Regions from separate parts of the Gellertiella sp. DMC107 genome, predicted to be linked through region 3. Evidence: predicted binding sites of a transcription regulator. Region 3 holds the regulator's gene; each other region holds the start of a gene.

Region 1 (10,093 bases), on a different contig from region 3:
GGTTCGCTCTTCAGGATTTTTACCCGGTCTGTCTTTCCGCCGCTCGGCAGTTCGAACCAGGCGCCCGGAAAGGGCGACAATCCCCGAACGAGGTTATGAACCTCGGCCGCCGGGTGGCTGAAATCGACGCGGGCCTCGGCCTTGTCGATCTTGGCTGCATAGAGAACGCCGTCCTCCGACTGCGGCTCGAGCGGCAGATCGCCAGCCTCCAGACGCGTCATGGCCTCCACCATGACGCCAGCGCCGGCCTGCATCAGCCGGTCGTGCAGTTCGCCGGCCGTCATGTCGGGGCGAATAGCCTCCCGGACGGTCAGGGCAACCGGCCCCGTATCGAGGCCGGCATCCATCTTCATGACCATGACGCCGGTTTCCGTGTCGCCGGCCATGATCGCGCGCTGGATCGGCGCGGCTCCACGCCAGCGGGGCAGGAGCGAGGCATGGCCGTTGTAGCAGCCGAGGCGGGGCGCTTCCAGAATGGCGGGAGGCAGAAGCAATCCATAGGCTACGACGACCGCAACATCCGCTGCATGGCCCCGGAAACGCGCGCGGTCTTCCTCGGCCTTGAAGTTGAGGGGGGTGAAGACCGGAAGCCCCAGTGATTCAGCCGCCTGGTGAACCGGCGATTTCTGCAATTCCAGGCCGCGCCGGCCCGCAGGCCGGGGTGGCTGGGAATAGACGGCCACGATCTCGTGGCCGTCGGCGTGCAGCGCCTTCAGCGTCGCGACCGCAAAATCGGGCGTTCCCATGAAAACGATGCGCAGGGACATGGCAGCACTCCCGGCCTCGAGCGCGGATCAGATGCGCGCCTTGGCAGCCTTGGTGAACTTGCGGATCACCATTTCGCGCTTCAGGCGGGAAATATGATCGATGAAAAGGGTTCCGTTGAGATGGTCGATCTCGTGCTGGAGGCAGGTGGCGAGAAGACCGTCGGCCGCCAGCTCCTGGCTTTTGCCATCCCGGTCCACATAGCGCACGGTAATGCCGGCCGGCCGCTCCACTTCCGCATAGTAATCCGGAATGGACAGGCAGCCCTCCTCATAGGTGGAGCGCGTGTCGCTGGAGGCAAGGATTTCCGGGTTGAAGAACACGAGCGGTTTCTTGTCCTCACCCTCCTTGGAGACGTCGATCACCACCAGCCGGCGGGGCACGCCGATTTGAATGGCCGCCAGACCGATGCCGGGCGCATCATACATGGTTTCCAGCATGTCGTCGGCGAGGCGCAGACTTTCGGAATCGATCCGCTCCACCGGGCTCGAGACCTGGCGCAGGACGGGATCGGGCAGAATGATAAGGGGCTTGATCGTCATGGCATTCCCATAACCGATCTTTTCGGTCGTGGGAATTGCCATTCAGACGGCTTTTTCGAGGATTTTGCCGGCGGCAGGCTCAGCCGGCCCGGCGTGTGAAGCTCGAGGCGGCCTGCCGTGCATCTTCCTGAAGACGGGCCTCGCTGCGGGTCCGGAATCCGCGAAGGGCCGTGACGAGCCGCTCCACCTCCTCGCGCAGGGTTTCGGTCTGGTGGGACGTGTGTTCCACCATGCCGGCATTCTGCTGGGTGATCTGATCCATGTTGATGATGGCCGCGCTGACCTCGCGCAGGCCTCCGGACTGGCTTTCCGCCGCCGAGGCGATACCGGAAACGATCCCGTTGATCTCGACGATGCGCCCGATGATCTTGTCGAGGGCGCCACCGGCCTCGTTGACGAGACCGACGCCCGTCTGCACCTGGCTGGAGCTCTGGGAGATGAGCGACTTGATTTCCTGCGCGGCCTTGCCGCAGCGCTGGGCGAGTTCGCGCACCTCCTGGGCGACGACGGCAAAGCCCCGTCCCGCCTCGCCGGCACGCGCGGCCTCGACGCCCGCATTCAGCGCCAGCAGGTTGGTCTGGAAGGCAATTTCATCGATGACGCCGATGATCTTGGAAATCTCGTCCGAGGAGCGTTCGATGGCACCCATGGCCGTCACGGCCTTGGTCACCACTTCGCCGGAAACCTGGGCCTCCGTGAGCGCCTGCCCGACGACGTCGGAGGCCTGTTTCGCACCCCGGGCCGTGACGGTGACGTTGCCCGTCAACTCCTGCAGGGCTGCCGTGCTTTCTTCGAGGCCTGCGGCCTGCTGCTCGGTCCGGCGCGCGAGATCGTCCGCCGCTTCGGCAATGGATCCTGTACTATCCAGGATCTTTTCCGCCGCATGACGGACCGTGGAAAGGGCAACACGGAGATTTTCCGCCGCGTTGTTGTAGTCGTCGACCATATTCTGGAAGCCGGGGGCAAGACCCTCGGGCATCCGGCTTTCCAGATTGCCCTTGGAGAGGGCTTCCAGCGTCTCGGTGAGGGCAGCGAGGGCCTCGTTCTGTTCCCGCTCCACGGCATTGCGTGCAGTCTCGGCCTGTTGACGTTCCTCTTCCAGCTTCTGGAGATAGACGGAAATGGAGTAATCCATGTCCAGGATTGCCGCCTTGACGATGGCGGAAATTTCCCCCGCCAGCTGCTTGGACTTGGACTTGCCGAAACGGGAGGGCCAGCGCTTCTGCGCCACCGCGTGAATCATCTGCTCGAGCAGCAGCCCGTAGCCACCGATATACCAGCGCGGCTCCAGCCCGATTCGGGCATGGGTGGCGCCAATGGTCTGCACGCCCTGAACATAGCGGACATCATATTCACCGCTCGATACGATGCCCCAATGATCCAGCTGGCGCCGCTTGGCGTGCTTCATGTGCTGCTCGTTGCGGAAGAAGGCCGCGGTTTCGGGAACCGCCGCCACCTTGCCGTAAAAAGTGTCGAGACCGGCATCCATGGCCTCGCGAATCACCGGGCTCAATGTGCGCAATGTCCTGCGGGCTTCCTCATCGAGACCGATGAAGGAAAGCCTCTTGTCCAGCTCGCGGCGCGCTTCGTTCTCTGTCATGTATATCCCCTGAGACTCCGCGAGTATTCATCGCGATTTTAGTCTATATTAAATTTGATAAATATCTTTTCAGGTAAAAATTATATTAAACTACTAATGTAAGTTTTTACCTTAGAAGTCACTAAGCGCTAACATACCAATTCAACACAACTGATTTTCTTTTCCAAAGCTTGCCTTGATTTCCAGCTATGTTCATGTTTTGATCCTTTAATGGAGCAAAACGGAGCCATTGAGGGCCAGATGTTTGGAAATTTTTTCAGCCAGGTTTCTTCGCAGGAATCGATGGTTCTGGTTGGTTTTCTTGTGATTGCATCCGTATTGGTTGTATTTTTGACCCTCCGTCGCAAGGTCACCGGGGATCAATCCCGCCTGGCAATGGCCGAACTGATGCAGGCCCAGGCAGAGATGCATGGCCGCATTCAGGCCATGACAGAGATGATGGACCGCCGGCAGCAGGAGTTCGGCAGCCTGCTCGGCGAGCGGATCGACGGCATGACAGGCCGGATCGGCCATACGTTGCAGGCCCAGACCGAGGCGACCCATGCCAATCTCCGGCGGCTGGCCGAAAGGCTCGCCGTGATCGACGCCGCGCAAGCCAATATTCAAACCCTGGCCCGTGACATGGCGGGCCTTCAGGCCATCCTCTCCAACAAGCAGACCCGAGGCGCTTTCGGACAGGGACGGATGGAAGCGATCATCGCCGATGGCCTGCCCTTCGGCGGTTACAGTTTTCAGGCGACGCTCTCCAACGGCAATCGTCCGGATTGCCTGATCGGCATGCCGAACGGCGCGCCGGGCCTTGTCGTCGATGCCAAGTTTCCCCTCGAAAGCTGGAACCTGTTCCGCGATGCGCAGGAACCGGACAGGCGGCAGGCCGCCGCACAATTGTTTCGGCGGGATATGGATCTGCATATCCGGGCGATCGCCGAGAAATATCTCATCCCGGGTGAAACGCAGGAGACCGCGTTTCTCTTCGTGCCTTCCGAATCGATCTTTGCGGATCTCCACGAACGCTTCGAGCCCGTTATCCAGCGGGCGCAGAAGCTGCGCATCATGATCGTCTCGCCGTCCTTGCTGATGTTGTCGGTGCAACTGCTGCAGGCGCTTCTCAAGGATCAGCGCATGCGGGAACAGGCGCATCTCATCCAGGCCGAAGTGGCGACCCTGCTGCAGGACCTGGCACGGCTGGACGAGCGGGTCTCCAAGCTGCAAACCCATTTCGGCCAGAGCCAGAGGGACGTGGAAGCGATCGGCGTGTCGACCGCCAAGATCCTGCGCCGGGGAGAGCGGATCTCCGCCCTCGATCTTGCCGCGCCGGCCGAGGAGCCGAAAGCCGGGGAAAAGGATCCCGTGATCCCGTTTGCGGAAAGCCCAACGGGCAAATTGCGCCTCAGAGTGGTTGACGAGGACTGAAGTGGTCGGGCACTGTTCGGATCCAGAAACCCGATCCGGAATAGCATCATGATCACTGTCCTCGGCTCCATCAACATGGACCTTGTCGCCACCACGATACGCCTGCCGAAGCCGGGCGAAACCGTTTCGGGAACCAGCTTTTCCACCGCTGCCGGCGGCAAGGGCGCCAACCAGGCGCTCGCCGCACAGCGTGCCGGTGCGAAGGTGAAAATGGTCGGCGCGGTCGGGGACGATCCTTTCGCGGCGCAGGCAACGGCCATGATGCATGTGGCGTCAGTCGATATGCAGGCCGTCAAGACCTCCCCCCATCCCACCGGCACGGCCCTGATCCTCGTCGGCGGCGATGGGGAAAACATGATTGCCGTCGTGCCCGGTGCGAATGCAGCCGTATCCGCAGACGATGCGCGCGCTGCCATATCCGGCATGAAACGGGGCGACTACCTGCTCGTGCAGCTGGAAGTGCCCGCAGAGGCGGTGGAAGCCGCCCTGGAAGCCGCCCACGGCAAGGGCGTGACCACCGTGATCAATATTGCGCCCCTGACTGACCGGGCCGCAGACCTGGGCCGCAAGGCCAGCATCGTGATTGCGAATGAAACCGAATTCGAACGTCTGGCAGGTCAGGACCGTCTGACGGCGGATGATCGCATCGCGGCGCTCAAGCGCCTGCATGCGGAAAACGGCCAGACAATCATCGTGACGCTTGGCGCAGAGGGCGTTGTCGCCATCCGGGACGGCAAGCTGTTCCGGGCCGAAGGGCTGAAAATCGAGCCGGTCGATACGGTCGGCGCGGGAGACACGTTCTGCGGCTATTTTGCCGCCTCTCTGGAAAGCGGCATGCCGTTCGAAAAGGCCCTGCGCCGCGCCGCCGTCGCCGGCTCGCTGGCGTGCCTCAAGGCGGGGGCCCAGCCGTCCATTCCCATGGCGGATGAGGTGGACAGGGAAGTCTAGATCCGGCTCCATCCAGGCCGTGACTGCAGTTAAAGCATCAAATTGCAGTCTTCCCTGATATGTAAGCAGTACTCACTGGTTTTAGTTTTAATTAATAATGGATCGATAGCCTTTGCGTTGATTGACGCGATGGATGCGGCCGCTGCCGCATGCGTTTGACGCTCCATGAAAGAGCATCCCGCTTCGGGTCCGTGGAGGACGGGCCCCAATTGGCCGAGGCATTATGCTCAATTCCCGTTTCAAGACCATTGCCGTGAAGCTGATCGCCGTGAGCGGCGTCGCGATCACAGCCGTGTTGTTCACCACCAATGCCATTCTGATTTCGGAGACACGAAGCCGCGTCGAGAAGCTGACGCTCGATCAGGCGCAGGCGGAGGCGAGTTCCATTGCCAACTCGATCTCCGCGGATATCGCGCATCTCGCCGGTGCGGCCCGCTCCATGTCCGGCGTCATCGGCCGATCGACCCAGGGCAAGTATCTCGACCGCAAGGGCGTCATCGACATCCTGAAAGCCAATGTGGAACAGTATGACTTCGCCTTTGGCAGCTGGATGCAGGAGGAGCCGAAGGCCATCGATGGCGAACAGGACAGCGTCAAGGACAAGCTGGAACTGGGCGGCAACAAGAACGGTGTCTTCACGCCTTACTGGACGAAGGACCGCAATGGCGGCATCAAGCTTTCCACCTTCAGCGAAAGCTACAAGGATGCCTGGTACGCGGTGGCGGCGCAGACCCGCAAGGGGAGCGTTACGGATCCCTACACCACAGAGGAAGTCAAGGCGGTCATCACCTCCATCGCCTATCCGGTCGAAGCCGAAGGAAAACTGATCGGGGTGGCCGGCGTCGACATCACCCTTGCTTCGATCGGCCAGCGCCTCTCGCAGCTTCATCCGCTGGAAAGCGGTCGGGTGCTGCTTCTGTCGCAGACCGGCAAATGGCTGGTGGCTCCGACCGAGAAGCTGCTGATCAAGCCTTTCGAAGGCGAGGGAAAAGCGGAGATCGACGATGCGCTGAAATCGGGAACGGCCCGGATCCTGGACCAGCAGGTCGACAATGAGGGGCGCGATATCTACCGCGTCGTCTATCCCTTCCAGCTTCCCGATCTCAATGCCCGTTGGGTGGTGCTCGTGGATGTGCCCGCATCTGCCATCTCTGCCGCCGTGAATTCGCAGACCTGGCTGATGGCTGTGGGCGGGCTGGTGATGCTGCTGGCCGTGATGGCCGCCCTCTATTTCGCGGTGCGCGTTTTCGTCAAGAAGCCTCTGGATGCCCTGGTGGCCGATGTGCGCTCGCTGTCCGCCAACCAGTATGACCGGCCGGTCTCCGGCCAGGACCGGATCGACGAGATCGGTGCCGTGGCCACCGCCCTGGAAAGCTTCCGGCACACGCTCTCGGATGCCCAGCATCTGGAAAACGAGAACCGCAACCAGCGCGCGGCCGCCGAGCACGAGCGTTCCCGCAACGACCAGGAAAGAAGCGAGGCGGACAACCTGCAGCGCCACGTGGTGCAATCGCTCGGAAAGGCGCTCGCCGAACTGTCCCGAGGCAATCTGGCCTACCGGATCGAGGACAGCTTCCCCGGCAATTACGCGGCCCTGAAACAGGATTTCAACAGCGCGCTGCAAAGCCTGGAAGACACGATCATCGCGCTGAATTCCACCGTGCACAACATCAACAGCGGCACGTCCGAAATCAGCCGGAGCGCCAACGACCTCTCGCATCGCACCGAGCAGCAGGCGGCCAGCCTGGAGGAAACGGCCGCAGCGCTGAACGAAATCACCGAACAGGTGAATTCAAGCGCCGATAATGCCCGGATTGCCGCCACCACGGTCAATACGGCCTGCGCGGATGCCGAGCGTTCCGGTGAAATCGTGCAGAAGGCGATCGATTCCATGCGGGGAATCGAGGAATCGTCCATTCAGGTGTCGCGCATCATCGGCGTGATCGATGAAATCGCGTTCCAGACCAATCTTCTGGCGCTCAATGCCGGCGTGGAAGCCGCACGCGCCGGCGAAGCCGGCAAGGGCTTTGCCGTCGTCGCCCAGGAAGTGCGCGAACTGGCCCAGCGGTCGGCCAATGCCGCCAAGGAAATCAAGGGCCTGATCAACGCTTCCGGAATTCAGGTCAAGGAAGGGGTGGATCTGGTCGCGCAGGCGGGAACGGCGCTCGGCCGAATTTCCCAGCAAGTCATGCAGATCAACAGCCTCATCCTGCAGATGTCGTCTTCGGCCAGCGAGCAGGCCGTGGGCCTCAAGGAGATCAACGGCGCCGTCAACCAGATGGACCAGGTCACCCAGCAGAACGCGGCGATGGTGGAGGAAACGACGGCAGCCAGCCACGTGCTGAACGACGAGGCCGACATGCTGAAGCAGGTCGTCAGCCGCTTTACCACATCGGGCAGCCGGTATGTGGCCGCCACGCCCGCCAAGGCCTCCTCGCGGCCGGCCCCGCCGGCTGCGAACCCGCCGAAGGCATCGGCGCCCGCCCTGCGCCCCGCGCGTCCTGCTGCGCCCGCTCCGCAGCCACGGACCGCAGGCGCCACGGCTCTGGCCGTCAATGCGGATTGGGAAGAGTTCTGACCGGAGAGGTGCATCGTTCCGGTCATGAGAAAGGCCCGCCGGTCAGGCGGGCTTTTTGCTTGTGCTGCGCTTCAGATGCGGGCGAAACGCTCGACGAGAAGGTCGAAGAAACCGTCCGCATCCACCGAACGCATGACCTGGACATTCCGCTTGCGGTCGGTCACGTGCCACCAGTCGACCACCGTCATTCCCGCCGTCAGCTCGGATTCCGTTTCGATCTCGACGTTGCAGAAGCGGCCGCCGAAAAGCTCGGGCTTCAGCAGGTAGGCAATGACGGTCGGATCGTGTAGCGGACCGCCATCCGAACCGTATTTCTCCACGTCGAAGCGTTCGAAGAACTCCAGCATTTCCACCATGGCTATGGCCGGACGCGTGCCCAGTTCCCGCATGCGGTTGACGCGATCCTTCCGGGTCAGGAGCTGATGGGTGACATCGAGCGGCATCATGACCATGGGGATGCCGGCGCCGAAGACGATCTTGGCGGCTTCCGGATCCACATAGATGTTGAATTCCGCAGCGGGGGTAATGTTGCCGCCCTCGAAGAAGCCGCCGCCCATCATGACCAGTTCGCGGATGCGGGGGGCGATATCGGGTGCCCGGGTCAGCGCCGTCGCGATATTGGTCAAGGGACCGAGGGTGCAAAGCGTCACCGTGCCGGCGGGCTCGGTCCGCAGGGTTTCGATGATGAAATCGACGGCGTGCTGGGGCTGAAGCGACAGGGTCGGCTCCTCGAGCGCCGGCCCATCGAGCCCGGTCTTGCCATGCACATGTTCCGCCGTGACCAGAGCGCGCTTGAGAGGCTTGTCCGCGCCGGCAAAAACCTTCACCGAGGGGCGATTGCACAGCTCGCAAAGGATCAAGGCGTTGCGGGAGGTGTAGCTCAGCGGCACATTGCCGGCGACCGTGGTAATACCCAGCAGATCGATCTCTTCCGGACTGCCGAAGGCCAGGAAGATGGCGGCGGCGTCATCCTGACCCGGATCCGTATCGATGATGATCTTTCTTTTTTCGCTCATGCCTGCCCCCGAAGCGACGTTGCCCGTAAATCTGCCGTGGCACCTGACAATTGCTTATCGCCAAAGTCAAGTTCGGCTTTTTACCGGGTGGTAAAAAGCCGTTGATGAGCCCGCCGGCGGCCTGACGGAAGAACTTGCAACCGATGTTTCCGGATACCATATTCAGAGGCACCGGATGCCCCGAGGGGTCCGGATCGGTCGCTTGAATGCAAGGACTTGGAGACGATGAGCCGCATGCCCCCCTTCGCAAGCCCGCTGCTGCTGGGTTTTGATGCCATGGAAAAGACGCTGGAGCGGATTGCCAAGGCGAGCGACGGTTATCCCCCCTATAATATCGAAAGAATGTCGGGCGATCCGGCTCGCGCCATTCCCGAGAGACTGCGGATCACGCTGGCGGTCGCGGGCTTTTCCGAGGACGAGCTGGAGGTGACCACCGAAGAGAACCAGTTGCTGATCCGCGGGCGGCAAATGGACCAGGGCGAGCGGGATTATCTCTACCGCGGCATTGCGGCGCGTCAGTTCCAGCGCAGCTTCGTTCTGGCCGATGGCATGCAGGTTCTGGGGGCAAGCCTGAAAAATGGATTGCTTTCCATCGATCTCATTCGTCCAGAACCGGAGCGCATGGTGCGGAAAATTAACATTTCGGTTTCAAACTGAAGCAACGGCGAGTACCGCCGTAACCCTTATTCTGGAGGGACCGGAATGATGAAAGACGTTCATGCACAGCTGACACAGTCGGAACTTGCCCACCTGGGCGCGGGCGAGGTCGGCTATATCAGGAAGATGCGTTCTGAAGAAGTATCCCGATGCTTTCCGGAAGCACCGGAAATCGATCCGTCGCTGGATCTGTGGGCGCTGTTCGGCGCCGACGGGACGCCCATCCTCTTGACGGATAACCGTTCCAGCACCTTCTTCAAGGCAGCCGAAGACGACCTGAAGACGGTGAGCCTGCACTGACGGACAAAGACCGGAATGATCTCCAGCGCGGTCAGACGCGCCGGAACGTGAGATAGGCGGAGGAACGCCCTTCCCGCCTCGCCTTGGCCTCGTATCGCGTACCCGGCCAGGTGTCGAATGGACGAAGCCAGTCGCCCGAGTTGCGGGCCTGCCATTCGAAGCCGCCATGATCGCGGCAATGCAGCAAAGTCCAGTTCACATAGGTATCGATGTCGGATGCGAAGCAGAACAATCCGCCCGGCTTCAGAACCCGGTGGAAGCGATCCAGATTGAC
Region 2 (10,093 bases), on a different contig from region 3:
GACGAGACCGGAAAAATCCGTGTCTTCGTAATAGACCCGCTGGCAAAGCCGGTGGCCGCTTTCCGTCAGTTCACCCGCAAGATGGGCCGTGAGATCCGCCATGTCTGTCTTTCCTGCCTTCGCACGGCTGGTGCATAATCCAGCCGCGCGCCCCGTGCAAGTCGGCGCTATTCGGGCACGGTTTCATGGCAGACGAGATGTTCGCTGCGCTCCGGCAGCGCCTGGATTCGCGCCGCGATGAAATCCGGCTGCAGTGGCAGCGCTGCGAGTGCTTCCGTCGTCGCCGGAACCCATTTGAACTCGATCTCGCTCGCCCCGTCGACGATCCGGTGCACGATCCCGGTTTCCGAAAAGGCAAAATGCGCCGGCAGCTCCATCCGGTAATAGAAGCCGAGTTCATGATAATCGCGCTTTTCGAAATGGAAGAAATTCTCGACCGTCCAGAGAAGCGGCCCGATTTCCGCCTCGACGCCCAGCTCCTCGCGCATTTCCCGGCGAAGCGTCTCTTCGGAGGTTTCCCCGATTTCCGCCCGGCCACCCGGAAAGGTCCAGAACGGCTCATGCGTGGCGCGGTGCACGAGCACATGGCGCTGCCGAAAGGCAAGGCCGGCAATGCGGAAATTGAAGAGCCGCGGCTTCGCATCGATCCGGATCATGAAGCGGTCGGCCATGGGTCAGGCAATCTCCAGCACCAGTATCTCGGGCCAAGCACCCAACCGCATGGGAATCGCCGAGCAACCAAGGCCGCGGGAGACGAAAAGATCGCTGTTCTCGCCGCGGAAATGCCCGTAGGCATAGGCCCGGTCAAGCGGATTATCCAGGAACGGTGTCCAGCCGAACAGATTGAACTGCCCTCCATGCGTATGGCCTGACAGCATCAGGTTTACCCGCTCCGGCAGGAGCGGATAGGCATAGGGCTCATGCGCCATGAGCAGAATGGGTTCTTCATCGGGAACCCCCGACAGGGTCCGCGCCATATCCTCGATGCCGATGAACCAGGGGCGATTGTAGCGGCGGCTCGGCTTGTAAGCCATCTGGTCGCCGAGGCCTGCCAGCCAGAATGATCCGCCGCCATGCTCGATCCGCGCAGCGCGGTTGACATAGACCAGAATGCCGGCCTTTTCGAGAGCGTCCTGCATTCGGCAGGACGGGCGCGTGCCGGCCTGAAAATCCGGATCGGCCCAGTAGTCGTGATTGCCGAGAATGGCATGAACGCCCCGCGGCGCGCGAAGCGTGGCCAGCGCTGCTGCGGTCTGTTCGAAGGGTGGATAGCCCGCCACCAGCTTCATGCTGCTGGCATAGTCGCCGAGCAGCAAGACGATATCGCCCTGAAGCGTATTGGCCTCCGCGCAGATATCGGCGATCCGGTCCGGCATCATCCACGGATCGCACGCATGGACATCGCCAAGCGCGATAATGCGAAGCGGGAGGTCCTTTGGCCAGCGCGGCGGCCTCAACGTCAGCCGCGTTACCCGGGGACGCCCGAGCGCTTCCCCGCCCGTTGCATAAGCCGCAACTGCCAGCCCGGCAAACCAGCCGGTCGCCAGGAGCTTGAGAAGCCCGCGGCGCGTGATCATTCGCTGTCGTCCTGGAAGAGGCGGAACTGGGCGGCCTCCATATCCTTCGGTGGCACGAGGCCGAGATGCTTCCACGCGCTCGCCGTCAGCACCCGCCCGCGCGGGGTGCGCTGGATCAGGCCCTGCTGGATCATGTAGGGCTCGATGATATCCTCGATGGCATCGCGCGGTTCGGAAAGACCGGCAGCAATGGTTTCGATGCCGACGGGCCCGCCGCCGAAATTGACGGCAATCATTGTCAGATATCGCTTGTCCAGCTGGTCGAGACCGATATTGTCCACGAGCAGCCGCGTCAGAGCCTCATCCGCAATCTCGCGCGTCACCGCTTCCGCCCGCGCCACCTCGGCAAAATCGCGCACGCGCCGCAGCAGACGCCCGGCAATGCGCGGCGTCCCGCGCGCGCGCCGGGCAATTTCCCGCGCACCCTCGTCGGTCATCGGCAGGTTCATCAGCCGCGATCCGCGCCGCACGATCAGCTCCAGTTCTTCGACAGTGTAGAAGTTCAGGCGCACCGGAATGCCGAAGCGGTCGCGCAGCGGCGTGGTGAGCAGCCCGAGGCGTGTGGTGGCGGCGACCAGCGTGAACTTGGACAGGTCGATCTTGACCGAGCGCGCCGCGGGGCCCTCGCCGATGATCAGGTCGAGCTGAAAATCCTCCATGGCGGGATAGAGGATTTCCTCGACAGCCGGATTGAGGCGGTGGATTTCATCGATGAAGAGCACGTCGCGCTCCTCGAGATTGGTCAGCAGGGCCGCGAGATCACCGGCTTTCGCAATCACCGGTCCGGACGTGGAGCGGAAATTGACGCCGAGTTCCTTCGCCATGATCTGGGCCAGCGTGGTCTTGCCGAGACCGGGCGGCCCGACGAAAAGCACGTGATCAAGCGCCTCGCCGCGATTCTTCGCCGCCTCGATGAAGATCTTCAGATTGGCGCGCGCCTCCGCCTGGCCGGTGAAATCGTCCAGCGTTTGCGGCCTCAGCGCCGTATCGAGATCCTCACCGCGTTTTTCGGGGGAGAGCAGTCTGTTTTGTTCGCTCACGTCAGAAGTTCCATTCCGGGAATGCGGTCCGCCGCCTTCCGGTCAAATGTCAGGGTGCTCCGGCAGCCGGCCACCCGATTGAGTTCAGCAAGAAAGGCATCGGAGAAATCCGCCCGGGTGCGGCGGCATATATCGAGCGCATTGCCCACCGCTTCGTAATCAGCAAGTTCAATGGACCGATTTTCCAGAAGCGCCTGAATAAAATTCAGTACACGGTCTTCCGGGAATTTATAGCCCTTCCCTAGAACCCAGTGCAGCTCCAGAACAACCGCAGCATTCACAAAGAGGACATCATCCTCGCCCAGCCGCTCCAGCATCCGCCGGACCAGTTCACCCTGCCTGGCATCGTCATCCACGGCAAGCCGCACCAGCATATTGGTATCGACACCGAGCCGCTGCGTCACCCGCCATAATCCTTGGATTGCAAGTCCTCATGGCGCTGCACGGCAGCGTCGGCAGCGGCAGTGCGCATCTCTTCGGCGGAAAGGTGTGCTCCGCCCGGAGGCTTTCCCAAGATTCCACCCAGCGTTTCCAGCGACTTGTTGCGCGGCACGATCACAATTTCACCGTTACGAATCCACGCATAACATTTGTCTCCAGCCTTGACCTGGAGCCTGTCGCGCATCTCTTTAGGAATGGTCATCTGCCCCTTGGCAGTAATGGTGATGTTGTAGCTCATGAGCGCCCTCCTTACTTTTTCAGCATAGTAAGGAAAGGCGACCAAAACAAGGAATCACCCACGGGAAAGCTCCTTCAGGCCGAGGCGGATGAGCTTGGCGCTGTCGGCGCCCTCCCCGCCATTCCTGAGCGCGGCGGCCACCGCATTGGCGGCCTGGTCGCGGCTGTAGCCCAGATTGGTGAGGGCCGAGACTGCATCGGCCACGGGCGCGGAGGCGACGCCTTCGCCGAGCTCCTGCTTGAGGCCGATGTTCTGTCCCGCATCGCCGGAAAAGGCAGGCGCCTTGTTCTTGAGCTCGGTCACGATCCGCACTGCGACCTTCGGGCCGACACCCGGCGCACGCGAGACGGAGGCCTTGTCCTGAAGAGCGATCGCGTTCGCCAGTTCAGACGGTGTCAGCGTGGAGAGCACCGACAACGCCACTTTTGCCCCCACGCCCTGCACGCTTTGCAGGAGGTTGAACCACTCCCGTTCCAGCGCACTCATGAAGCCGAAGAGCTTCAACTGGTCCTCGCGCACATAGGTCTCGATGAAGAGAACGACCGCCTCGCCCGCCGATCCGATGCGTGAGAGCGTTCGCGCCGAACAATGGGCGACGTAACAGACGCCATGCACATCCACGAGCACATGGTCGTCGCCGATTTCTTCAATGGTGCCCTTGAGTTTTCCGATCACCGGATCATCCCTTCCCTGCCATGACCTGACGGAGTTTCTGGCCGCCGCGCTGATGCGCGTGGCAAATGGCAATGGCCAGCGCATCCGCCGCATCATTGCCGACAAAGGTCGCCTTCGGCATCAGGATTTTCAGCATCATGTGGATCTGCTGCTTTTCGCCGTGGCCAACGCCGATGACCGCCTTCTTGACCGCATTCGGCGCATATTCGGAAACGGGCAGGCCTGCGCGTGCGGGCACGAGCATGGCTATGCCGCGCGCCTGACCCAGCTTCAACGTCGCCACCGCATCCTTGTTCACGAAGGTCTGTTCCACAGCCGCCTCGTCCGGCCGGTAGCTGTGCACCACCTCCGCCAGACCGTCATGCAGCTGGCACAGACGCGAAGCGAGATCGCAGTCGCCATCGGACGTTACTGTTCCCGAAGCAATAAACTTCAGGGAATTCCCAAGACTTTCGATGATTCCCCAGCCGGTGCGCCGCAACCCGGGGTCAATTCCAATGATACGAATCGCTTCTTGCATGTCCGACCCTATCCCTTTTCAACCGTTTCAGACCAGCAAAAAGTGAACAAAACAAAAACACGTACGGAATAATACTTATTCTTTACTCCCAATTAAGGGAGGCAGCACAACATGGGCCATCTTTTCCCGGTTAGCAGCAACATGAAGGTTGCCGGTGCACCGTACCGTCGGGTCTGCTCATCCATTCAACGTGCGGCCGGGCGTTTGCCCCTGTTTCGTATGAGTTTAAACGCGGGTATCGACATGTCATCGATGTTTCACTCCTTGTCTTCCAAGGTGATAGCCATCTTCATTGCGCTGACGATCCTGTCGGTCGGCGCCCTCAACTACATGGCCTATGTGAGCAGCAACAGCATCTTCGAGCGGCAAACGCTGAACTCGATGAACAGCATCCTCACGTTCCGCGGCGACATGGTGGCCTCGTCCCTGACCCAGATGGAAAGCCAGGCCGTCTCGGTGGCAAAGATCGAAGCCATGCAGAGCGCCATCGTTTCGCTGCGCAGCGGCTGGAAGACCTTGGAGAACGGCGGCAAGAAGGCTGCCGACGCCCTCATCGAGACCTTCGTGACCAAGAACCCCTTCCCGGCGGACGAGCGCGAAAAGCTGATCAAGCCTGAAGGGGCAAGCGTTTATTATTTCACCGCCCATGAAAAAACCCAGAACGATGTCGCCGCCATCCTCAAGGGCACCGATTTTCTGGACCTGATGATCGCAGACGTCTCCGGCAATGTGATCTACAGCTACAAGAAGGGCTCTTCCTTTGCACAGGACCTGAAGAGCGGCAGCTGGGCGGACACTCCGCTCGGAAAGACATTTGCCGCCGCCCTCGCCAATGGCGAAGCGGCAACCGAAGACGGGGGCGTGCAAACGGCCTTCTCAGGCATTGCCATCAATCCCGTCGATGGACATCCCGCCATTTACTATGCGGTTCCGATTGTGAAGCTCGGCTCCATCAAGGGCATCATCATCCTGCAGGTGCGCGAGTCGACCATCGTGCAGACCCTCACGAAGGGGCTGCAGCCGGGGAGCTCCGAGGCAGCGCTCATCATCAACGGCTTGGGCCAGGCGATTGCCGCCAAGGATGGCGCCCTGACACTCATCGACAGCAAGCCCTACGAACAGCCTGCCGCCAATGCGATCGCAGCCGGGGAAGGTTCGATCTCCGAAGCCGCGCTTTTCATCAACGATGACGATGCGCGCGGCTACTTCCGCCCTGTATCGCGGGAGGGTCAGACCTTCGTGATCGGCGAGACTGTGGATCTGCACGAACTGCAGGCCGGATCGCTGGAAATTGCCCGCAACCTGCTGCTCATGGGTGCCGGCGTGCTGGTCTTGCTGTGCGTGCTCACCGCTTTCTTCGCCAACCGCCTCTTTGCCCCGCTGGCGAAGCTTGCCGGCCTCACCCACGCCGTCTCCGAGGGCAATCTGGAAGCGGAAATCGGTTATGGCGACCGCAAGGACGAAATCGGCACCCTTGCCCGCGCCCTTGCCCGCTTCCGCCAGTCGCTGCTCGACCAGCGCGCGCTGGAAGCCGAAACGGAGGCAAACCGCAGCCTTACGGAGCGGGAACGCCAGCAGCGCATGGCCGAAAAGGATGCGGAAGCCCGTAGCCTTCAGCGTGTGGTGGAGCAGCTCGATACCGGGCTCAGCCAGCTCGCCAGCGGCAATCTGGTCTTCTCCATCGATGAGACCTTCCCGCCGGAACTGGACAGCTTGCGCCAGAATTTCAACCGCGCCATTGCCACCCTGAACGGCACGCTTTCCTCCATCGGCGGCAATTCCAATGCGGTGCGCGAAAGCTCCCAGCATATGAGCAGCGGCGCCGATCAGCTCGCGGTCCGTACCGAGCGGCAGGCGGCGTCGATCACCCAGACCGCCAGCGCCATCAACGCGATTACCGAATCGGTCCGCACCCAGATCACCCGCAGCGAGCAAGCGGAGCTGATCGCCCGCGACGCCAAGGCGGGCGCCCAGGAATCCGGCCGCATCATGCAGGAAACCATCTCCGCCATGGAGGCGATCCAGGGTTCCTCGCGGCAGATCAACCAGATCATCAACGTGATCGACGAGATCGCCTTCCAGACCAACCTGCTGGCCCTGAATGCCGGTGTCGAGGCCGCGCGGGCCGGCGAAAGCGGCAAGGGCTTTGCCGTGGTGGCGCAAGAAGTGCGCGAGCTCGCCCAACGCTCCTCCAAGGCAGCCAAGGAAATCTCCGGCCTGCTGCAGAAATCGACGGGCGAGGTGGAAAACGGTGTGGCGCTTGTGGAAAAGGCCGGAAACGCGCTGCGTGGCATCGGTGATTATGTGGAGGCGATCAATGCCCGCCTGCACGAGATCATCGAATCCACCCGTGACGAAGCCGAAACGCTGAAATCCATCAACATCGCCGTATCCGAGCTGGACCAGATGACCCAGCAGAACGCCAACATGGTACAGGAATCGACCGCGGCCATTCACCAGCTCGCCGCCGAAGCCAGCAACATGGACGAACAGCTCGGACAGTTTGTGCTGAACGGCCAGTCGGATGCCTATGACTCCTATGGCGGCAGTTATCGAAGAGCCGGATAAAATCGAGCCGAAATGCAAAAAAGGGGCCGCAGGGCCCCTTTTCTCGTTCTATACGACCGAAATCGATCACTTTACCGCGTAAAGCACGGCAACACCGGGCAGTTCCTTGCCTTCCATCCATTCGAGGAAGGCGCCGCCAGCGGTCGAGACATAGGTGAAGTCATCGGCAACGCCGGCATGGTTCAGGGCCGAGACCGTATCGCCGCCGCCTGCCACGGATGTGAGCTTGCCGGCTTTGGTGCAGGCAGCCGCATGACGGGCCGCCGCAACAGTGGCCTTGTCGAAGGGCTCGATCTCGAAAGCGCCGAGCGGACCGTTCCAGACCAGCGTTGCTGCCTTGGAAATCCAGTCGTTGACTGCGGCAACGGACTGGGGTCCAACATCGAGCACCATCGCATCGGCCGGGATCGCGGCGATATCGACCACTTCATTGGCGGCACCCGCCTTGAACTCGCGGGCGACCACGCCGTCGACCGGCAGAACGATCGCGCAATTTGCGGATGCCGCGTCGATCATGATCTGTTTTGCGGTGGCGGCCAGATCGTGCTCGCAAAGCGACTTGCCGACATCCGTGCCCCGCGCTGCCAGGAACGTATTGGCCATGCCGCCGCCGATGACCAGCGCGTCGACCTTCTTGACCAGGTTGGACAAGAGGTCGATCTTGGTCGATACTTTCGCACCGCCGACGATGGCGACGACAGGACGCACCGGCTTGCCGAGACCCTTTTCCAGCGCTTCCAGTTCCGCCTGCATCGTTCGGCCTGCATAGGCTGGCAGATGGTGGGCGAGCCCCTCGGTCGAGGCATGAGCGCGGTGCGCCGCCGAAAAGGCATCGTTGACATAGAGGTCGCCATTGGCAGCCAGCGCCCGGACGAAATCGGCCTCGTTCTTTTCCTCGGCCTTGTGGAAGCGGGTGTTTTCAAGGAGCAGGACATCGCCCGCCTTCATCCCGGCAATGGCATCCGCCGCAACGGGGCCGATGCAATCCGCGGCAAAGCCGACCGGGCGACCGAGAACCGATTCCACGGCGGGGACGATCTGACCCAGCGAAAAGGCTGCCTCCGGCCCGCCCTTCGGACGGCCGAAATGGGCAAGCAGAATGACCTTGGCGCCCTTGCGGGACAGCTCGAGGATCGTCGGCGCTACCCGTTCGATGCGGGTCGCATCCGAAACCTGCCCATCGGCCATCGGAACATTGAGATCGACACGCACGAGAACGCGCTTGCCGGAAATGTCGGTCATATCGTCGAGAGTCTTGAAAGCTGCCATGGAAGCACCCGCTCGTCTGGAATTGGGAACGGGCGGGACCATACACCTGAAGCGGTGCGGCGCAAGCCTTGGCGGATGCTTTTTTGGTAGGGGTCTCCCCCTCAGGCAGAGGGCACCAGCAGTTGCAGGATGAGCCGCGACTGGTGATTGGCAATGGCCAGCGCCTGGTAGCCGAGTTCGGTCTTGGCCAGGATCGCCTTCTGGCGGGCGCTTTCTTCCTCTATATTCGCATCCACCAGACGGCTCAGGCCGCGGGCCTGGATATCCGCCAGCTTGGTCACGAAATCCTGCTGGTCTTCCAGTCGGGCCTTCACCGCGCCGAAGCTGGTCGCCACCGTGCGCAGCTGGCTGAGGATCTCGGTACTGGCGTAAAGTGCGGTATTGTAGGCGAACCCGGTCGCGGGAACGTTCGCGCCATAGTAAAGCCCGATACGGAAGCTGCTGCCCCCATAATTCTCAAAGAGCTTGCGCCAGGTACCGGACCCCGTCGTATAGGACTTGGACATCACCCCGTTGGTGGACACTTCGTCGACGAGGACGAGGTCGGTCAGGTCCAGCCGCTCACGCACCAGCTGGCCGGACGCACTGCCGCTGCCTCCGACGCCGGTGACCATGTCGAAATCGTAGCTCGCCCCGGTCTTGTGAAACAACAGGTTTACCCCGGCAAAGGACGAGGACTGGATGATGGACATCATCTGCTCCCTGAGACTGTCCATCTCAGCCTGCATCTGGGGGCGCTCGGTCGTGGCATCACGGCCTGCGACCAGCAGGGCGTTGAATTCTTCCATCAGCGGCAAGACAAGCTCGATCCCCTTCAGCGCCACATCCACGACACCCAGAGCAACGGACAGGCCGCCGACGGCCGCATTCGTGGTGTCGAGAGTGGCGCGCATGCTGGTGGAAATCGCCCAGTAGGCTGCGTTGTCCGCGGCCTCCGAGACGCGGTAACCCGTGGCGAGCCGCGTCTGGTTGACAGCGGCGTCATCTCCGGTCGCAGTCAGCGCCTCTACGGCCGAGCGGGCCGCTTCATAATATCGGACATAGATCATGCCTCGCCCTCGACGTTCATTCTTTTATGTGGATATTCTACATGATTGAACCTTAATATCGATCAATGACATTCAAATTGCAGGTTTCCGCGCCGGAAAAGCCCGTGCCATGGTAAATGCCCCGGCAGGAAACACGGTAAAGAAAAAGGGGGAGCCCCGGGGGCCCGCCCTTCATGCGCATGGTTCAGGGATCGATCCCGTCAGATCAGCTTGCTCATGGCAACCGCGGTGTCCGACATGCGGTTGGAGAAGCCCCACTCGTTGTCATACCAGGACAGGATGCGCACAAGGTTGCCCTCGAGAACCTTGGTCTGGTCGGCAGCGAAGCTGGACGAATGGCTGTCATGGTTGAAGTCGATGGAGACGAGCGGCGCCTCCACATAGCCGAGGATGCCCTTCAGTTCGCCTTCCGAGGCGGCCTTGATGGCGGCATTGACTTCTTCGGCGGTAACGTTGCGGCCCGGCACGAACTTCAGGTCGACGACCGAGACGTTCGGGGTCGGCACGCGGATCGACGAGCCATCGAGCTTGCCCTTCAGTTCCGGCAGCACGAGGCCGACGGCCTTGGCGGCACCGGTCGAGGTCGGGATCATCGAAAGGGCGGCTGCACGGGCGCGGTAGAGGTCCTTGTGCATGGTGTCGAGGGTCGGCTGGTCACCCGTGTAGGAGTGAACGGTCGTCATGTAACCCTTCTGGATGCCGAATTCGCGGTGCAG
Region 3 (10,093 bases):
ATGCATAAGGCCATCAAGAGAACCGCCGGCGCCCTTGTCGCGCTGTCGCTCGCCAGCTCCGCCGCCTTTGCGGAACAGGTGCTGCGCTTCGCCACCTGGGACAGCGACGAAAGCCTGGCGATCGAGCAGGCTATCGCCAAGAAGTTCGAGGAATCCCATCCGGGCGTGAAGGTTCAGGTGGAAGCCTATGGCGGGGACGGCTACGACCAGAAGCTCGCCGCCGGTTTCGGCGCCGGCAACCCGCCGGACGTAATGTATATGTGGAACTTCCCCCAGTACCACACGTCGCTGATGCCGCTGGACGAGCTGATCGCCAAGGATGCGGCTGCCCTTGACGTCAAGGACATTCCGGAAGGCCTGCTGAATGCCTCGAAGATCGACGGCAAGATCTATGGCATGCCCGCAGGTTTCACCACCCATGTGGTGTTCTACAACAAGGATATGTTCGCCAAGGCGGGCGTGGAAGAGCCGAAAGACGGCTGGACCTGGGACGATCTGCGCACCAAGGCGGCGAAATTCCGTAACGAAGGCGAAAAGACCTACGGTTTTGCCGTGGATGCCAAGCCCGATCCCTATGATTTCGAGCAGTTCCTCTGGTCGAACGGCACCCGCTACATTTCTGAAGACGGCAAGACGATCGATGGCTTCATGAACAGCAAGGAAGCCGCCGAAGTGCTCGACATGTTTGGCGATATGGCCAAGAAGCAGGAAGCCGTCACGGTCAATGTGGGCGACAATACGAGCGCCAGCGCCCTCTTCAAGGGCGGCAAGATCGCCATGCTGGAAGGCGCCATGTGGAACAAGTCGGGCATCGACGAGTCGGGCGTGAAATATGGCGTGGCCCACCTTCCCGCTTTCCCCGGCAAGGAGGTCCAGTCGGCTATTTCGATTTCGGCCATGTCGATTGCCAAGGACGCGAAAGAGAAGGATCTCGCCTGGGAATTCGTGAAATTCTACACGTCCCCCGAAGCCATCGCCATGCGCAAGAACGACCTGCCGGTCCGCACCAGCGTGGCGGAAAACCAGGGCATGACGAAGGATCCCGTCTACAAGCCCTTCTTCGACGTGCTGGCCATCTCCACCAAGGAGCGCCCCGCCTTCCTGAAGAACCCGAAATGGGCACAGATCCAGGAAAACCTCGCAGTCGCCATCGAAGCGGCGATCACCGAGCAGGGCAATGCACAAGCGCATCTGGACGAAGCTGTCCAGCGCTCGCAGCGCTTCCTGAAGTAAAGCCAGTGCCTTGAGCAATCCAGGGAGGACGATCGAGATGGATGCGACACGCGCGGAAAGACGGCGAAACCGTTTTCCGATCACACCTTATCTCTTCATTTCTCCCTGGATTCTGGGCTTCATGCTCTTCACACTCGGCCCGCTGGTCTTCTCGCTGGTGATGAGCCTGCATGACTGGCCGGTGGTCGGGGAGCGAACCTTTGTCGGGCTTGGCAACTACCGATCCATGCTGACGGAAGATCCCCTATTCTGGGAAAGCCTCGGCATCACCACCCGCTTCGCGCTGATCTATGTGCCCTTCAACATTGTGCTGTCGTTTCTGCTGGCGCTTCTGCTCCACCATGCAAAATTCGGCGTCGGCATATTCCGCACGGCCTTCTACCTGCCGAGCGTCATCTCGGGCGTGGCGCTTGTCATGATCTGGAACTGGATCTACAGCAGCGAATACGGCCTGTTGAACTATATGCTGTCCTTTGCCGGCATCGGCCCGGTAAACTGGCTCGGCGACCGCAATCTGGCCGTGATCGCCATCATCGTCGCCTCGCTCTGGGGATTGGGCGGCACGATGCTGATCCTGCTGACGGGCCTCAAGGGCATCCCCCGCGAACTCTACGAGGCCGCGACCGTCTCCGGCGTTCCGGGATGGGCGCAGATGATCTTCATCACGCTTCCCATGCTCGGCCCGATGCTGGTTTTCACTTTCATCACTTCGATCATCGCCGCCTTCCAGCAACTGACCATCGCGCTGCTGCTGACCAAGGGTGGGCCGCTGAAAGCGACCTATTTCTTCGCCATGTACATCTATGACAATGCCTTCAAGTTCTACGACATGGGCTATGCCGCCGCCGGCTCGTGGATCATGTTCCTGATCGTTCTGGCGCTCTCGCTTGTCGTCATGCGCTGGTCGGCCGCCTGGTCCTATTACGAGGGCGAGCTGAAGTCCAAGGAGGGCGACGATGCGTAAGCTCCTCATCCATTCCGCCCTGACATTCTTCGCGGTCCTTTTTATCCTGCCCTTCTACTGGACCTTCCTGTCCGCGATAAAAAGCACAGCCGAACTCTATCAGTTCCCGCCCGTCTTCTGGCCATCCGAATGGCATTTCGAGAACTTTGCCGAATCCTGGAACAAGCTGCCCTTCAACACCTTCCTGTGGAACTCGACGATCGTCGTCGTGCTGTCGACCATCGGCCAGCTGATTTCGTCCTCGCTTGTCGCCTTCGGCTTCGCACGGTTCCGTTTTCCCGGCCGCGACGCGCTGTTCATCCTGCTGCTCGCCACCATGATGATCCCGTGGGACGTGAAGATGATCCCGCTCTACATGGAGTTCAACTATCTCGGCTGGATCAACACGCTGAAGCCGCTGATCGTGCCCTCCTATTTTTCCGATGCCTTCTTCGTCTTCATGCTTCGGCAGTTCATCATGACGATCCCGCTCGAGATCGACGAGGCGGCGCGTATGGATGGGGCGTCGAGCTTCGACATCTACTGGCGTATCCATCTGCCGCTGATGCTGCCGGCGCTGATCCTTGTCGGCACGATCCATTTCATGAATGCCTGGAATGACTATCTCGGGCCGTTGATCTTCCTGAACGATCAGTCCCAATACACGCTGACGCTCGGTCTTGCCCTGTTCAAGAACCCGCATGATGTGGACATCACGGCTGTTGCGGCCATTACCACCCTGCTTTGCCTGCCGCCGCTCGTGCTGTTCTTCTTCGCCCAGCGCTACATCATGGAAGGCGCGGTCGGCTCGGCGGTGAAGGGCTAGGCCATGCTGTTCGATTTCGACCGCATTCCCTTCAGCCGCGCGGACCGGTTCCTCACACTATCGCGGATGGCAGACGCGGACGGCCGCACGGATACCTGGTTGCGCCATGTATCCGGCGGGGATGAACGCGCCTCGCTCGGAAGGCTTTGCCGGCTTGCTTTCCTCGGGCCGGACGGTCATCCCGTGGAACCGCGTTTCACGCTCGAACCCCACCGCCTCACCGCCGAAACCGATAACGGGCAGATTTCTTTCGTGATCGGTTCGGGCGAAACACTGCATCTGAAGGGGAAAGACCTCGGCCTTCGGCTGGCGCTCAAGGGTTCCCGCTACGATTATGCTTTCCGCCTGCCCTCTGGCGAAGATTGCATCGTCGCCTCCGGAGAGAATATCAAGATCCGTCCGCTGGCAGCCGGCACACGGCTTGTCGTCAGCGGGCAGTGGCGCCGCGATCATGCAGACGATGTCAGTATCGCCTTTGAACCGGCCAGCGACTGGGAAGGCACGCTCGAGCTCTTCGAGGTGATCGCGTCGTCCGTGTCCCCACCCGAGCTTTCACAGTCTGAGGCGGACGTCCGCGCGGAATTCGAACGCTGGCTTGCCCTTCAGGACGGGCCTCGACCCGGTGAGGAGGAGGTTCATCGGCTTGCCTCCTATCTGCTTTGGGCGAACCGCGTGCCGGAGCGGGGGTTGCTCACCCGGCCATCCATCTTCATGTCCAAGAACTGGATGATCAATATCTGGAGCTGGGACAATGCCTTTTCGGCGCTCGGCGTACACCGGGCCGACCCGCAGCTCGCCTTCGATCAGTTCGCAGCCATTTTCGATCACCAGCATGAAAGCGGCTGCCTGCCCGATTTCGTCAATGACAGGCACATGCTGTTCGCCTTTACGAAGCCACCGGTGCATGGCTGGGCGGTGCAACTGATCCATGCGGACAATCCGGGCTTTCTGACAGCCGAGCGGCGGGCCTACCTTTCTCGCGCCCTTGCCGCGCAGGTGGACTATTGGCTGACCCATACCCGGCCGGATGCGGAAAGCCTGCCCACCTATTTCCATGGCAATGACAGCGGCTGGGACAATGCGAGCTTCTTTGCCGAAGGCGGCCCGGTGATGTCGCCGGATCTGCCGGTCTTCCTCATTCTTGCGTGCGACACGCTCGCTGACGTGCTGATTGACAATAAGGGAGAGGCGCTCCGCTACCGGCAGGAAGCCGACCGTCTCTTTACCCTTTTGAAGGAATGGCTTTGGGATGGCGAGATGTTCCGTACCCGGCTGCTGTCCGACCCCGACCGGACATTGCCGCGGGATAGCCTTGTGCAATTCATGCCGCTGCTTCTCGGTAGCCGACTACCTGACAACGTGAGAGACCGGATGCTCGCTCGGCTTCGCGAGGGTGGATATCTCACCGAGTGGGGATTGGCGACGGAATGCCCGACAAGCCCTCTTTACGAGGCGGATGGATATTGGCGCGGACCGATCTGGGCTCCGACCACCCTTCTGGTCTGGGACGGCCTGCGCCGGCAGGGCGAACGCGAGCTCGCCGACGAGATCGCCCGGCGTTTCTGCAGGCTGGCCTCGCTCAACGGTCTTGCAGAGAATTTCGATGCGCTGTCGGGTCGCGGTTTGCGCGATCCCGCGTTTGCATGGACTTCTGCCGCCTATCTCGTGCTCTCCGCCAGCCTGGTTCGCGCGGACCGCTGAACCACACCCGAAATCTGAACCGGCATGGCTGCAACGCCTGCCTTCGAATGTGCACATCCATGCAAGGAGCTTGCGCCCGTGTCAGTCACCGAGCCCGGCAAATCCGTTCCTCCCTCCCCCTATATCGCTCCCGACCGGCTCGAGCTTGGGGTCTGCTACTATCCCGAACAATGGCCCAAGGAAAAATGGGGTGAGGATGCCGCCCGAATGGCTGACCTCGGGCTCGATTGGGTTCGGATCGGCGAGTTCAGCTGGGCGCTGATCGAGCCCGAGCCCGGCCAGTTCGATTGGGGATGGATGGACGAGGCGATCGACATCCTCGGCAAAGCCGGGCTGAAGGTCATTCTCGGGACGCCCACGGCCGCGCCGCCGAAATGGCTGGTGGACCGGTACCCGGATATCCTTGCCGTCGGTCCGGACGGTCGGCAGCGGCGCTTCGGCGCACGACGTCACTACTGCTTCTCGAGCGAAACCTATTTCCGCGAGGCGGGCCGGATTACCCGCGCTTTCGTGGACCGGTATGGGCATCATCCTTTCGTCAAGGCCTGGCAGACGGATAACGAATATGGCGACCACGACACCATTTACAGCTACTCCGAAAGCGCACATCGCGCCTTCCGGCAGTGGCTCGAGGCGCGGTATGGCACGATCGACGCGCTGAACACCGCCTGGGGTACGCGTTTCTGGTCGATGCGCTACCGATCCTTCGAGGAGGTGGACGTGCCCCTTCAGGTCGTGGAGGAACCAAGCCCGACCCATCTGGTGGATTTCGTGCGCTTCTCGTCCGATCAGGTCGTGCGCTTCAATCGCCAGCAGGTCGACATTATTCGCGCCGGATCGCCCGGTCGGCCAGTGACGCATAATTTCATGTCGCACAACATCGACTTCGATCATTTCAAACTCTCGGCGGACCTCGATGTCGCCTCGTGGGACGTTTATCCGATGGGCGGGTTGATCAATGGGCGCCTCTCCAATGCGGAAAAGGAACGGAGGCTGCGCACCGGCGATCCCGACCAGGTCGCCTTCAACCACGATCTTTATCGCGCCACCGGAAAAGGCCGCGTGTGGGTGATGGAACAGCAGCCCGGCCCCGTGAACTGGGCCGCGCATAACCAGTCGCCCGACGATGGAATGGTGCGCTTGTGGACATGGCTCGCCTATGCGCATGGGGTGGATATGGTGGCGTATTTCCGCTGGCGTCAGGCCCCCTTTGCGCAGGAACAGTTTCATGCCGGCCTGCTGCTGCCGGATTCGACCCCGGATCAGGCCTTTCATGAAACCGCCCTCGTGGCAGCCGAGCGAAAATGCCTGCCTGCCGCGCAGACCAAGGCGAAGGCGTCTGTTGCCCTTCTCATGGATTACGAATCGCGATGGGCGAGCCGGGCACTTCCGCAAGGAAGAACCTATTCCGCGTCCGCGCTTTGCCTGGACTGGTATGCAGCCCTTTCCCGCCATGGCGTGGATGTGGACATTATCAATCAGTCCAGCGATGTCTCGGATTACCGGCTGGTGCTGTGTCCGGATCTGCTGATCGCCGATCCCGGCTTCATCGCTCGCCTCCAGGCTTCCGGGGCGAAGGTGCTGTTCGGCCCCCGCTCCGGCAGCAAGACAGGAGACATGCACATTCCGGACGGACTTCCCCCGGGGCCGCTCCGCGATCTTCTCTCCCTGAAGGTGGTTCGTGTGGAAAGCCTGCCCTCGGCTCTCGGTGAACCCGTGCTTTTCGGCAATCGACAGTTCGCTGCCGGTACCTGGCGGGAAACTATCGAAACGGACGAGCCGGTCTTGGCTACGTTCCAGGGACCCTATCGTACCGGAGCGCCCGCCATCGTCGGAAATGACAAGGCCCGCTATCTCGCGACGATCCCCACGCCCGATTTCCTTCACGCTCTGATGCGCGACTCACTGGACTGGGCGGGTGTCGCATGGATGCCGGATCTTGGCGACATCCGGATTGTCCGGCGGGGCGAGCTGAGCTTCGCGTTCAATTTCGGGAGCGAGACCACGGATCTGGAGCTGCCGGCGAAGGCGGATATTCTCGTGGGCGAAAAGGCAATTGCGCCCTGCGGTGTCACCATATGGAGACAAGGCTGAAACGCCGCATGAGCCGGATTTGAGCCGCTCGTTCCACCCGTCCGGGGCCTTATCGGGACCCGGGCGGTGGCGCTTTCTCACCCTTGGGGAAACATATAAAAATTTCATCGATCCTTTGCTGGCTTTAATCGAATATTTGCCACTTGCGGAACACAAATGGAACATATAGGGTCCGTTCTGGATTTGTTTCACGATTCTGGGGATTGGCGAGATGCTGACGCGCAAACAACAGGAATTGCTGCTCTTCATTCACGAGCGAATGAAGGAGTCGGGTATTCCGCCTTCTTTCGATGAGATGAAGGATGCCTTGGACCTTGCATCGAAGTCCGGGATTCATCGGCTGATCACGGCCCTGGAAGAGCGCGGCTTCATTCGCCGCCTGCCCAACCGGGCCCGGGCGCTCGAGGTCATCAAACTGCCGGAGGCCTATACGCCCAGCTTGCAGCCGCGCCGCGGCTTTTCGCCGAGCGTGATCGAAGGCAGTCTCGGAAAACCGCAGCCAGCTCCCGCTCCGGCAAAGCCCGCCCCCGCTCCTGCCAATGATGCGACGACGGTTGCAGTGCCGGTCATGGGCCGTATCGCCGCCGGTGTCCCGATCTCGGCGATCCAGAACAACACGCACGAGATTTCCGTGCCAGTGGAGATGCTGGCGAGCGGCGACCATTATGCGCTGGAAGTCAAGGGCGACTCGATGATCGATGCCGGTATCCTGGATGGAGACACGGTGATCATTCGCAATACCGCCAGTGCGACCCCCGGCGATATTGTCGTGGCGCTGGTTGATGACGAGGAAGCGACTCTGAAGCGGTTTCGGCGCAAAGGCGCGTCCATCGCGCTCGAAGCGGCGAATCCCGCCTATGAAACGCGCATTTTCGCGGCCGATCGGGTCAAGGTTCAGGGAAAACTGGTCGGCCTGATTCGTCGCTATCACTAGGCAGGACTGCCAGGGGTCGGTTCGAGCCTGCGTTAGGCTCCGCACCTGTGAGGAGCCGCTGCAGGGTCTCGGGGACGGGATTCCTTGGGCCTCCGGTGTGCCAGTCATAGGTTCTGTTGGCGAGCCAGGGTCGGTCGAGACGCGTATAGGACGGTTTGATCACGACTGCCCCCGTAGCCTCGTCGAAGCGGATTTCCTCTGAACCGGTCATGCGGAGAGTATCTCGGCTGATCAGCAGCGCGCCCGAGCGGCATTCCGTGAAACCTCTTCCGGTTCTGGCCACAACGATATCCGCAAGATCACAGGCAATGCCCGTATAGATGCTGTTGACGACAAGCGCGACGGTATGGTCTGCCGCCTTTCCAATGCACCAGGATCGATCCTTGCAGGCAAAGCGCTGCCCGGAGAGCAGGTCGATTGTGGTTGCCAGCAGACCGCGTTCAACGATCTCTTCCGTATCCGTCAAGGGCCGATAGCGGTCATCCGGTTGGTCCTTCCGGCCTGCACTGTCGGGTTCGACCGTCAGGGGTGGCATGACGTCGCCCAGACCATATAGTCTTTGCCACTGGTCCGTAACAAAGGATTGGCCTGAGGGATCCGCAGTCCAGAGGCGTCCGGACGAGACAAAGGCGGCCACCTCTCCCCCTTCGTGCAGAACAAGGTCAGGCGGTTTTTCACGGGGCTCCAAAGCATAGAGAAATCCGGCTGCGAGCAGAATCACAAGTCCCGAGATCCTCAGCGGGGTACGCAGGAGGCATAAAATCAGAAATCCTGAGCCGGCACATAAAAATGCCGAAGCGGGAATCGGGAGCACCGTAAGTTCGCCGCCGATTGCCGCCACCTTATTCCCGACGGCAATTACAGCGCCCAGTCCAAGCCCCATAAGCTTCAGGGGCACGACATCCAGTCCTACAGGCATGAGCAGCATGGCTGCCAACGCCATGGGCATGACCAGCATATCGAGAAGGGGGGCCGCCAGCATGTTGGCGAGGAAGCCTTGCAGCGGGAAACGCTGGAAATGGGCCATGGAGAAAATGGCCGTGGACAGACCGCCCACAAGCGCCGTCGCGGCGATCCCGGTCAATAGCCGGGCCCCGCGGCCGACGGCACTGAGCACAGGATGGCGGGACTTCGGCCTCTGGGGCTTCCCCCACCTCGCCCAGGCTTCGTACACGGCTATCAATCCGATCGTACCGGAAAAGGAAAGCTGAAAACTGGCCGACAACCCGGCGGACGGGCTTTGGATCAGGATGATCCAGGCGGTCAAGGCAACGGTGCGCTGGCTGATGGCCGGACGATCCGCCAGGACCGCGCCGAGAGAGAGCAGCATCATCAGAAAGGCACGCTCCGCCGAAACGGCAAAGCCGGACAGAAGATAGTAGCTGCCCGTCCCGATCACGGCGCCCACCGCCGCCAGTTTCTTGCCCGAATAGGCATGACTGAAGCCGAGGGAAAGACTGAAGACCGAGCGGAGCCCGATAAAGAACACGGCGGCCGCCAGCACCATATTCATCCCGGAAATGGCGATGATATGGGCCAGACCGGATTTCCGGAGCGTTTCGACCGTATCGCGGGAAATCGCCCGCTGCTCGTTGGTTATCAAGGCAGCCGCCAGGGCCCCCTCGTCTCCGCCAATGGTTCGGCGGATGTGTTCTCCAATGGACGAACGAGCCCGGGCGATGCGGAGGAAGACCCTGTCCGCCGGGGACGCTGCCGCCGGTGGCGGCCCCTGCATCCTCGCTGGTGCTCCGTAGAAAAAGCCGCTCGCGCCGGTTCCCGAGAAATAGGCGGCGAAAGAGAAATCCATGGCACCGGGTGCGGCCGGCCCAGAGGGAGGCGAAAGACGCGCCCGACCGACGAGAATTTCACCCGCTTCGAAGGGAGCGGGTTGACGGGCGGTCAGCGCGATTTCGTGTGGCGGTCTCCGCAACTGCGGCGACCGGGTCGAGATCACCGCCAATCGATAACGCCATTGCCTTTCGCCACTCGCTTCCCGATCGAGGATGCGGGCTGTTACGACAGTCGTCACCGGCTGGTCCAAGAGGATGGTCGCGGATCGGGCCGTTTCAAAAGCCGCCAGCAGTGCACCCGCAGCAAACAGAGCGAAGCCCAGTGCGATGGCAGCGACGACGGGCCGCCTCCGCCGGAGCCACCATGCGGCAAGGAGGGCAAGGCCGGCTGCTAATGCAGACAGGTCCGAATCAGCAACCGAGTCGGATCGAAACCACAGGCTTGCGCCGGCCCCGGCGGCCAACGGGGCGAAGAGAAACGGGGTCCGAAATGCAACCTCTTCCCGAAAACAGGCGACACAGAAGTGGGCCAGCTCCGAAATCCGGAAAATAGCCGATTGCTTGCGCGGCGG

Evidence for each region. Region 3 encodes LexA, which represses DNA repair genes until DNA is damaged. Its sites were predicted from a motif close to TGTTCNNNNTGTGTTCNG; they were not measured.
Region 1: a site for LexA is predicted at 3,097-3,114, ahead of ACT54B_RS07595 (DNA recombination protein RmuC). Genes of this name have one in related genera too.
Region 2: a site for LexA is predicted at 4,534-4,551, ahead of ruvC (crossover junction endodeoxyribonuclease RuvC). Genes of this name have one in related genera too.

What each region holds. Positions count from the first base shown of each region.
Region 1 covers NZ_JBQUZZ010000002.1:448,149-458,241, reverse strand. The annotation lists gene fmt (methionyl-tRNA formyltransferase) at 1-767, opposite strand, end outside; gene def (peptide deformylase) at 795-1,307, opposite strand; gene ACT54B_RS07600 (methyl-accepting chemotaxis protein) at 1,387-2,907, opposite strand; gene ACT54B_RS07595 (DNA recombination protein RmuC) at 3,148-4,320, shown strand; gene ACT54B_RS07590 (ribokinase) at 4,369-5,268, shown strand; gene ACT54B_RS07585 (methyl-accepting chemotaxis protein) at 5,492-7,846, shown strand; gene ACT54B_RS07580 (nucleoside hydrolase) at 7,918-8,862, opposite strand; gene ACT54B_RS07575 (Hsp20 family protein) at 9,088-9,519, shown strand; gene ACT54B_RS07570 (BQ00720 family protein) at 9,565-9,819, shown strand; gene trmB (tRNA (guanosine(46)-N7)-methyltransferase TrmB) at 9,851-10,093, opposite strand, start outside.
Region 2 covers NZ_JBQUZZ010000001.1:875,901-885,993, forward strand. The annotation lists gene ybgC (tol-pal system-associated acyl-CoA thioesterase) at 1-102, opposite strand, end outside; gene ACT54B_RS04090 (NUDIX hydrolase) at 168-671, opposite strand; gene ACT54B_RS04095 (metallophosphoesterase) at 675-1,577, opposite strand; gene ruvB (Holliday junction branch migration DNA helicase RuvB) at 1,574-2,617, opposite strand; gene ACT54B_RS04105 (PIN domain-containing protein) at 2,614-3,021, opposite strand; gene ACT54B_RS04110 (AbrB/MazE/SpoVT family DNA-binding domain-containing protein) at 3,018-3,296, opposite strand; gene ruvA (Holliday junction branch migration protein RuvA) at 3,351-3,971, opposite strand; gene ruvC (crossover junction endodeoxyribonuclease RuvC) at 3,976-4,491, opposite strand; gene ACT54B_RS04125 (methyl-accepting chemotaxis protein) at 4,735-7,059, shown strand; gene ACT54B_RS04130 (phosphoglycerate kinase) at 7,126-8,328, opposite strand; gene ACT54B_RS04135 (flagellin N-terminal helical domain-containing protein) at 8,430-9,377, opposite strand; gene gap (type I glyceraldehyde-3-phosphate dehydrogenase) at 9,578-10,093, opposite strand, start outside.
Region 3 covers NZ_JBQUZZ010000003.1:267,561-277,653, forward strand. The annotation lists gene ACT54B_RS12050 (ABC transporter ATP-binding protein) at 1-8, shown strand, start outside; gene ACT54B_RS12055 (ABC transporter substrate-binding protein) at 1-1,233, shown strand; gene ACT54B_RS12060 (carbohydrate ABC transporter permease) at 1,271-2,197, shown strand; gene ACT54B_RS12065 (carbohydrate ABC transporter permease) at 2,190-3,002, shown strand; gene ACT54B_RS12070 (amylo-alpha-1,6-glucosidase) at 3,006-4,703, shown strand; gene ACT54B_RS12075 (beta-galactosidase) at 4,782-6,797, shown strand; gene lexA (transcriptional repressor LexA) at 7,009-7,731, shown strand; gene ACT54B_RS12085 (ComEC/Rec2 family competence protein) at 7,685-10,093, opposite strand, start outside.